Regions from separate parts of the Paenibacillus tianjinensis genome, predicted to be linked through region 1. Evidence: riboswitches for the same ligand, from Rfam matches in the RefSeq annotation. Region 1 holds a riboswitch; the other holds the start of a gene.
What was found. A riboswitch is a leader RNA that binds a small molecule or an ion and turns the genes downstream of it on or off. The one in region 1 is predicted to bind cyclic di-GMP.
Positions count from the first base shown of each region.

Region 2: another riboswitch for cyclic di-GMP. It lies ahead of JRJ22_RS25805 (DUF6612 family protein); the one in region 1 lies ahead of JRJ22_RS27785 (flagellar assembly protein A).

Region 1 covers NZ_CP070969.1:5,992,091-5,996,916, forward strand. Annotated here, with positions in the region: gene JRJ22_RS27775 (ABC transporter ATP-binding protein) at 1-910, opposite strand, end outside; gene JRJ22_RS27780 (FUSC family protein) at 1,217-2,317, shown strand; cyclic di-GMP riboswitch class I at 2,516-2,606, shown strand; gene JRJ22_RS27785 (flagellar assembly protein A) at 2,579-4,540, shown strand; gene JRJ22_RS27790 (DMT family transporter) at 4,595-4,826, opposite strand, start outside.
Region 2 covers NZ_CP070969.1:5,550,523-5,555,348, forward strand. Annotated here, with positions in the region: gene JRJ22_RS25795 (carbohydrate ABC transporter permease) at 1-727, opposite strand, end outside; gene JRJ22_RS25800 (ABC transporter substrate-binding protein) at 791-2,203, opposite strand; gene JRJ22_RS25805 (DUF6612 family protein) at 2,393-3,292, opposite strand; cyclic di-GMP riboswitch class I at 3,334-3,424, opposite strand; gene JRJ22_RS25810 (beta-galactosidase, LacZ type) at 3,579-4,826, opposite strand, start outside.

The DNA.
Region 1 (4,826 bases):
ACAGCTGGGAATCGACGCGCACCTTCAGCTTTCCCTGCTCCAGTGTTGCGATTTCCAGATCCTCCGGACGGATCACAATTTCAACCGATTCATTCGGCTTAAGCCCTGCATCCACGCATTCAAAACGTTGGCCGCCCCATTCCACCAGATAATCCTCGATCATAACACCGGGTACGATATTCGACTCTCCGATGAAATCGGCGACGAAACGGTTGATCGGCTCATCATAAATATCGTTCGGTGTGCCGCTCTGCTCGATCTTCCCTTTGTTCATGACAAAGATCCAGTCGGACATCGCCAGCGCTTCCTCCTGGTCATGGGTAACGAAAATGAACGTGATGCCAAGCCGCTGCTGCATTTCCCGCAGGATATACTGCATCTCCGTACGCAGCTTCAGGTCAAGCGCGGACAACGGCTCGTCCAGCAGCAGCACCTGCGGCTCGTTGACGATCGCGCGGGCAATCGCTACACGCTGTCTTTGTCCGCCGGACATTTCGTTGATCGCGCGCTGTTCGTAACCGACAAGGTTGACGAACCGCAGCGCTTCCTGCACCTTTTGGGTAATGACATCCTTCTTGAGCTTCTTAATGCGCAGTCCGAAAGCCACATTCTCGAATACGTTCAGGTGGGGAAACAGGGCATAATCCTGAAACACCGTGTTCACCTGGCGCTCATTGGCGGGAATGTGGTTGATCATTTTACCGTTTAGATAAATAGAACCTTCAGTCGGTTCGGCAAAACCGGCGATTAGACGCAGAATGGTCGTCTTGCCGCAGCCGGACGGTCCCAGCAGTGTATAAAATTTGCCGCGTTCGATTTCGAAGCTGACACCTTTTAACACGGCCTCCTCATCATCATATTGCTTAGTAACCTGGTCAAAAGAAATAATAGTGCCTTCCGGGGTAGCGATAGCTAACGACCTCCCTTACCTTATGTATTACAAACCATTTACCCTCATCTAACAGCGCACAATCGGCCTTAATAGGCCCAGCACTGCCTCAGCGGCAATTCTGTGCCACTGCTTCAATAGCATTTCACATTATATAGCATATAGGATATATCCCATATATGCGATAGCTAACAACGCTTATAGCCTTTCAGAATCTTAACAAGTTCGTAAAAAATAGCCCTCTTTACGCTGCGTATGAGGTGCTATAATGAAACCGTCTGAAAACACTTTGAAAATTCCTCTTTTTATGAAAGAAGATGACTGAAAATGAACGAGGGGTTACAAGACCGCCTTGAGAAATTTGGATTATCCCTTTATATGATACGGATCACACTGGCTGCTTCACTCTCCTGGGTGGCAGTTCATAGCCTGTACGGTGACCATTACTTATATTTTGCCCCGCTTGCAGCTATTCTGATTACCCAAGGAACGGTTAAAGCCTCGCTTGAAAAAGGCTTATACCGCCTGCTCGGCATTGTGCTCGGCGGAACGGTCAGCCTGATTGTCGGCCGCTTCCTGGATATCGGCATTCTCTCGATCCTGCTGATCCTGCTGCTGGGCATCGGTATTGCCACCGCGTGCCGGATTAATATCCAGGCCGTGTCACAGGTTGGCGTGACCTCTGTTCTCGCGCTTACCTTCTACCATGATCACTATATTGTGTGGAGAATTGCCGAGACTCTAATCGGCGTACTGATTGCCTTATTGATCAATATGATTATCGTCTCGCCCAAAGGGTTCGTCAAGGTGAAAAGCCTGGCGCTCGAAGGAAGCCTGCTGCTGGCGGATTCCCTGAGCGGGATGGCTACCGGCGGCAGAGACGCAGCAAAGGCCCAGAAGGCGCTGACCCGCTCAGGTGAACTGCTCGCGAAGAGTGTCCGGCTGCGCCAGGAAATGCAATTCACCTTATCGCACTACCCCTGCCGCAGCGGACTGCGCGGGTTGACACAGGCTACGGCCCATCTGCAGAAGGTTCACTTCTACGTCAAAGAGATTGCCGACGAGCTCTCTCTGCTGCCTGCGCATTATGCTGCCGCAGACTGGATGGTGGAGGTTGCCGGCGCAACTGCCGACTGCATCGCCCTGTACGGGACCAAGGCATTGTCGGACGCCGAAGTTAAGCGTCCACTGCAGGAGTCGCTCCGGCATGCCCGTGATCTGCAGCTGGCCTGGTTCTCCGAGCTGCAGGGAATATGCCCGCTGACGGCTATCCGCGACCTCGGTGCTGTCTTCTCTCACCTCAACCGGGTGCTGGAGGTCATCGAACAGGCCGATTATGCGGCAGTTTCGGCCGCACCTCTGCCGGCAAGAACCGAAGCTTCACGCAGTATCCATCTTGTAAATAATGGACTCTCCCACAAGCTTTAAGCTTGGGAGTGTCCTTTTTTTTGCTGCTGCAAAATCTTATATATTTCAGGTGAAATTACAGTTGAAAACCGGCTCATACAGGAATAAAATTAGGATTGTTTAAAGAAGTTGTCGAAATGCAGTACTATAGTACCAGTTATGATCATTTTATTGTCGATTACTTCATTAAATGACCTCATGCTGAGTGTTTATCATGTTCATGTATAAAGGCAAACTGCCCGAAAGGGCGGGACGCAAAGCAATGGGCCTAACAATGCCGCTGTGCATTCATGGCTGCCAGGCTGCCGGTTTGATAATACGAAAAGCGAGGTTATACCTATGCCGCAGCGCATCCTTGACCATTCCCGGCATGTGTTCAGTAAAACGATGCCGTCCTTTAGCACTATTTTTCCGATGGAGTCCTCTACCCCGTCCTATCCGTTCAGCGGAGTGGGCGGAAATGAGGATAAGGATGGAATAATCATTGTACAGAATAGTCAGATTTTCATCACTCCCCCTCTATGCGGCGGCAAGGCTGCCCTGATTTCTGCTGTTCACCCTGTCGTTCTGAAGATGGAAGGCGAGAAGGTAACTGAACCCACCCGGGTCACTTCAGTCAATCATCTGAGCTGGGAGATCAGTGAGAAGCCGCAGTACCAGATTACGATTTCCGAGGATAAGCTAAGAGCCTACTTTACCCTCTACCGTGTGGAGAAGTACGCCTGGAAGCTCGTGAATTGCCCCGCCTCCGCCGAAGTCTCTGTCCGGGCCGAGCCGGACTATGATCTGCTGCTGTCTAAGCTGACTGTAGATCAGATTCTTGCCGGCTTTCCTAAAAGCGCCTTCATTCCTAATCTCAACATTCCTGCTCTTTACGCCGAATTAAATAATCCGACCTATCTTCCGGTCTGCATTGCTGTGGGCAAAGCCCCGGTTCCCGGGTTCAACGGCAGGCTGGAGCTCTTGCTGCAGCCTGATATGGCTGATGAGTTCAGCCGTCAGGAAGCCCCCGACCCTCTGAATTACCTGAACTATCCGGGGATTGCGTCTGTCCATCCGGGAGAAGTGCTGGCCCGCAAATTGCCTCCGCAGGAAGGCTTGCCCGGCTTTGACGTGTATGGCGGCATTCTGCCGTCACCCCAGCCGGAGGATATCCGCCTGATGCACGCCGCCGATATCTCGCTGCTTCCAGGCGGAGAGATTATCGCACTGCGTGAAGGAAGACCCCGGATCACAGGCATCGGCACACCGGTGGTGAGTATTGATTTCCCTTCTGCCTATATTATGCCGGGGGGCATGGATACAGCAGACGGAGTCTTTATGTTTGCAGGAGATGTGGTTGCACCGGAAGGAGTCAGGGACCAATCCATCATTGAGGCTTTTGGCAATGTCTACATATACGGTGATGTCCGGGGGGCTGTGATTACCGCCACAGGCAGCATTGTGATCCGGGGAAAGATAACAGACAGCCAATTATATTGCGGTTATTACGGAGCAAGACAAGGGCGGCTGTACCTGCATTCCGGTCACCTGATCGAGGAAATAACAGCACTGAGAAAAGCAGCCAGGCTGCTGGAGCAGAATCTTAAGTCACGTCAGCAGACTGTGAAATACGGACTGGTAGTTATGCTGCTGCTGGAGAGTAAATGCAGCCATATACCGGGTCTGCTTACCAGGCTTCAGAACCTGCTTTTAGACAATGAGTCAGCCTGTCCTATGGATACAGAGCAAATTAAACAACTGCTGGAGGTCTTCCTGCACCCGGGGCAGTTCACCGACTTCATAACGGATTCCGTGATTGGGACGTTGTTGAAGCTGCTTGAGGCGTTTTGCGAGCGGATTGAAGGCCTGCAGGAGGAGAGTGCCCGGATTGATGTTGCAGAGGCGGAAGGCTGCATGCTCCAAGCCGGCGGAGACCTCTATATACATAAAGAAGGCGTCAGGAACTGCACACTGCGGGCATCCGGGAATGTTCAATTCCTCCTGGAACAATCGGTATGCAGCGGATCCATAGTCGAAGCGGGCGGAGCGATCACCCTGCAGAGCGCCTGCGCAGAAGCCGGCCAGCAATCGGTTCTTACAGCAGGAAGTACAATTAGTGCCCGCCGGATTTCCGCTACCCGCTTGTGCATTGGCGAATATACCACGGAGATTGATGATTTGCTGGAGAATGCGGTATACACAGCCCAGAATCTGCGAATGGGTAATCAAGATAGTGCAAACTTGCTTACATACCGTTTTTAAGCCCAATGAAAGAGCCTGCCGGACCTCATGCAGATCCGGCAGGCTCTTCTTATTTTATCCGGGCGTCCGCCCCAGCTTTACATTTACCAGAATAATGCTGCCCACGATCAGCAGCATACCCACAATCAGGTTGGGCGTAATCTGCTCATGTAGCAGCACTACGCTTGAGCCGATGGAGATCAGCGGGATCAGGAAGGTAAACGAACCGACCCTACTGGCCTCCCCTTCATTGATCAGCTTAAAGTACACCATCCAGCCGAGCGCGATGACGAACACCGCAATGAAC
Region 2 (4,826 bases), 440 kb from region 1:
GCTGCGGAATATCGAACATAGTCAAACCACCGACCATGGATGTAATCAATGTGAACAATAAAATGGTACGCAGGCTCGGCAGCGTAATGCGGAAGAAGGTCTGGAACCCGTTAGCACCATCAATCGCCGCAGATTCAAAGAGCGCAGGATTGATACCCATAACGCCAGCAATAAGAATGATCATCGTGTTACCGTACCACATCCAGAATTGGATGAACGCCACAATGCCACGTGCCGTTGACTTATCCTGAAGGAAGTTAATCGGTGCGTGGGACCATCCCATCATATCAAAAAAGCTATTCACAGGGCCTACCGGATAGGCAAACAAAGTGCTGAATAGTACGGCGATTGTACTCGCAGTGATAATATTAGGCATATAGAGCAAAACCTTGAACAGGCCTTTACCCTTTATGTTCAGACGCACATTCGTGAACCATGCAGTGAGCAGGAGTGCGAGGATAATCTGGGGAACAAAGTTGAGAATCCAGAGTACTCCCGTATTGATTAGAGACTTCCTGAATGAAGGGTTGTCAAACAGGAGATCTTTGAAGTTTTGAAAAGGATTATCCAGAACGTGGATTGGTTTCGGTATGAGTCCCTGCATATTGGTGAATCCGATGAATGCCGTATATAAAATGGGATACAGCGAGAAAATCAGAAATGCCAGGACAAATGGAAAGGTAAAAATATAGCCGAATTTCGAATAGTTAACACCTTTGCGGCGCATGCTCTCACCTCATATTAATTGATATTAGGGGCGGAAAAACTCGCCCGCCCCTTCTGCTACCGCTTATTCGCTTTCAATGTTAAGCTGGTCTTTAACTTGCTGTTTGAAGGTTTCAAGCGCTTTATCACGGGACTTGTTGCCCGCTGTGTACTCACGTACCTGATCACGCCAGAGCTTATTGATCGTTTCATCGTACTGAGTCAAGTTCTTACCGGAAGCGTTAGCATTAGCTGGAACAAATACATCGAACATATTCTGCCCGCCGAGCAATGGAACTTCACCATTGGATTTGCCCATAACTACGGAGGAAGCTACGCTATCCTTAGTACCTTGCTCGCCTTCCTTCATAGTGCCGTTAGCCCAGTAATATTGGAGGCCTGTTTCGGAAGTATCGAGTGTTACCCATTTGATAAAGTCAGCAACGGCTTGTTTCTTAGCATCATCCTTGGTAACTTGTTGGTTGGCAAGCAACCAAGTACCTCCCCAGAAGAATCCTGTTGGCGGCTCAGTTACAGCCCAGTCGCCGCTTGTATCTTTCACTTGATCTTTCATCGTATAGTTGATGAGCCAAGCAGGACCGAAGAAGCCGAATACCGGTTGAGCGCCTGAACCGGACATATCTGCGAACCAAGCTTCTGTCCAGTCAGTTGTATCGTTGTAATAGCCATTGTCTTTCAGCTTTTTAGAGAGATCCAGGAACGCTTCACGCTTAGGATCAATGTGAAGCTTGCCGTCAACAATCCAGCCTGTGTCTGAACTGTTCTCGATCGGGTGCCAAATGTCTCCGTCACCGGATACCATGCCATAACCCTTAGCTTTTACCTTGGCAGCTGCTTCGAAGAACTTATCCCAACCCGGGCCAATTTCGGTTTTGATTGTAGCAGGATCGTCTGTTCCAAACACATCCTTGGCAAGCGAGCGGCGATAGATAAAGGCACCACCAGTTGCCTGATAGCCAAGACCCTTCAGCTGTCCGTCTTTGGAGCCGATGTCCACGGAGTATTGAGCAATGCCCGCATCCTTAACTAACTGGTCATCCAGACCCAGGTCAGCATAATTAGCGGCATAGCTGGAAGCGTCGCCTTGCGTATACTTGAGCACGAATGCTGATTCAGCTGCATAAATGTCCGGGGCATCTTTACCGCCAGCGGCCAGCGCCTGGTCAAGAGCCGGCTGGTAAGCGCCATCGGTAGTAGCGATTACCGTGGTTTTGAACTCCACATTCGCTTCAGGATGGATTTCCAGATACTTTTTGGTCATGTTCGGAATCTCATCCGTGAAGCTCCAGAGATTGATGGTGACTTTCTCGCCATTGCTCTTTGCCGGAGCTTCGGTAGCGTTTGCAGCCGGGGCTGTAGTTGGGCTTGATGCGTTTGAGTTCGAGTTTGAATTTGAGTTACCGCCGCACGCTGCGAGAGCAGATGACATCACGAGCAATGTGGAGATTCCTACTAAAACACGTTTCATACTTTTCATACTTTGCCTCCCCTTTTTTCTTAATCACTCGGTTTTATGTAACCGCATTCATATTATAGAACCTAGGGACCCCGGACATAAGTCACCTGCCATTGGGAGAAATTCCACTATTTTTGGATTTCACTCCCTATTAGACAAAAAAAGACACCCGGGCCATACCTGGGTGTCTCCATGCTCTCTAATGTTCTATTATTCTAGTTCAGCAGGTTTTGTAATCGTTGTAACCTTGTTGTTCTTAGAATATTTAGCTTCAATTTTTGTAGTATATGTATCTTTCGTTCCGTCCGAAGCCAGCGCATAACTCAGATCAACGGTCAGCTTTTCTGTCTGCCAGGTCTTGGTATTGAGGAACAATTTCCAGGTCGCGCTTTTCGGCTCCAGCGTCTCGCCGTCCCAGAGATTTTCCTGGTCATAGAGGGCAATGAGTCCCTTAGCCGCTGCCGGATCGGTTACCGTAACCTGCAGAACGGTCTGGGTGCCGACAGTAGTGACTTTCATCGACTTTTTAACATTTTTGACCGAATTCAGCATCGATGCAGGATCATACTGGGCTTTGGAATAAAAAGACTCCCATTCCTGCTTCTCCAGTCCGAGCCAATACTGTGCATCAGGATCGATGGGCTCTCCGTCGCCGTCTGTTACTGCATCAGAGCTGCTAACCTCTCCGTCTTCTCCGGTATCTGCGGCTGTATCCTCAGAATCAGCAATAAGTTCGCTTCCGTCTACAAGATAGTAGAATTCCTTATCATTGGCATATAAATCGTAGGATGTTTCCAGTAAACTGATATCCACGCTGCCTGCTGCTGCAAAATTCGGCAGACGGTTGATATCCAGCTTCAGTGTGTTGGTGTTGCTGACCTTCACTCCGCCGGTCTGAATCTCCTGTTTCTTGATTACATCCAGGTGGAAATTCTTCAGCGTTTTGGCAGCTGCCGTTACTTTGCCGATGACTTGATCCACGGTAGGCGGTTTGGCAGCTGTCGCTGCTGCTGAGGCTACTTCAGGACCAGGCATCCAGCCCACCGTTCCTGACAGCAGCAATGCACCCGCAGCCATAATTGTACCTACCGTTTTTGAAACCTTCTTCATGTAGTTCCCCTTTCGGGTCCTTGCGTTAATCATAGATATCCCTATGCAGCCTGGCGATCATGACCTTCTATCTTCGGCTTTAGACCCATGGCTTTGTGTCATCCTCTTTCGGGGATTTTACCTTTAACGCGGACATTTGATTATTGGATTTTAATTGCAGGATGTTTGTCCCTTCATCAATTTACCATGGTTATAATTACCTGTAAAACAAAACCGGTCTTAGTTCCCTGCAACTCAGGACCAAGACCGGTTTGTGGTTTTAAAATACACTTAATGCTATGCTGCGCTATTCTTCTCCCATTCCCACACTGGAAAGGAAGAACTCATATTCAAGGGTTTGCTCGGCCGGAATGGTGTATTCCTTATGCACCGGTGCGCCCCAGCTGTCGTCTCCGCCTACACCCATTTGTCTTCCGGCTACCGTCACTACTGTGTAATGAACCGGCGGGAGCTCAAACGGATGTGAGGCATGCTCCAGCTCAAACGCGGTGTACGGGGACAGGTTACATTCCACCGGTGCAGCTGCCGGAGCCGAGATTTGCAGGCCTATCCCCGCTTCATCGGTAATCTTCACACGGCGTACACCGGTACGGTTACCCGATTCCTGCGGCACGAGATACCTGGACGGCAGCTCCTGCACCTTCCGGCTGAACACACCAAGTCTGGCGCCGAACGCACGGTCAATGTAGTTCTCCTCAGGCCCCATCGCATACCATTCCGACTGATTGTAATCCGCTGACATTTTGAAGGATAAAGCCACGATGGGCAGATCCGGAAGACCGGCAGCACCGGTGTAACGCGTTCTTACCCGGACCGTTCCGTCACCGTAGACGGTATAAGCTGTCTTGAACGCCAGCTCTTCATGAATGCTGAACCGGTAATCGAAGCTTACCGTTACTGCACCTTCCTGCTGCTCAAGGCTGACCTCAACGCATTTGCGGGCCAGGCTTGCCGCATACCAGCTTCCGGCATGGTACCCGAGCTGGGTTCCCTTGTCATTATCGGTAGTCGCACGCCAGAACAGCGGAGCCGGAGGTGCCTCAATCATTTCGTGTCCATGGTAGTTCAGCGACACTAGCGATCCGACCTGTTTGGAGAACAGAACGGTGAAGCCTTCACCGAGGACACCGATCTGCACATCACCTACCACAACCTTAAGTTCACCGGCTGGTTGCTCTGTTACAGTCTCCTCAACAACAAAGACAGATTCGCCAAAGGCAATTTCATATCCCGCTTCAGCCCAAAGCTCTTCTTCCTTCAGTACCAGAGAAGCCTGAATGCTGTATTCGCCCGGAGTTCCTTCCGTATGTGGCAGCTCAATCGGAACCAGCACTTCACTTTGCGGCGCAGCATTGACCTCTGTAGTCCACTTGCCAAGCAGTTCACCGTCACAGTACAGGCTGTACTCCAGTGCCAGATGATCCGTTCCTGCGAACAAGCTTTCATTTATTACCCGGATACCTGTCCGGTCTGGCGCAAGCTTGTAATTCTGATACAGGAATTTGACCTCCTGCATCTTCGGTGTCCACTGGCG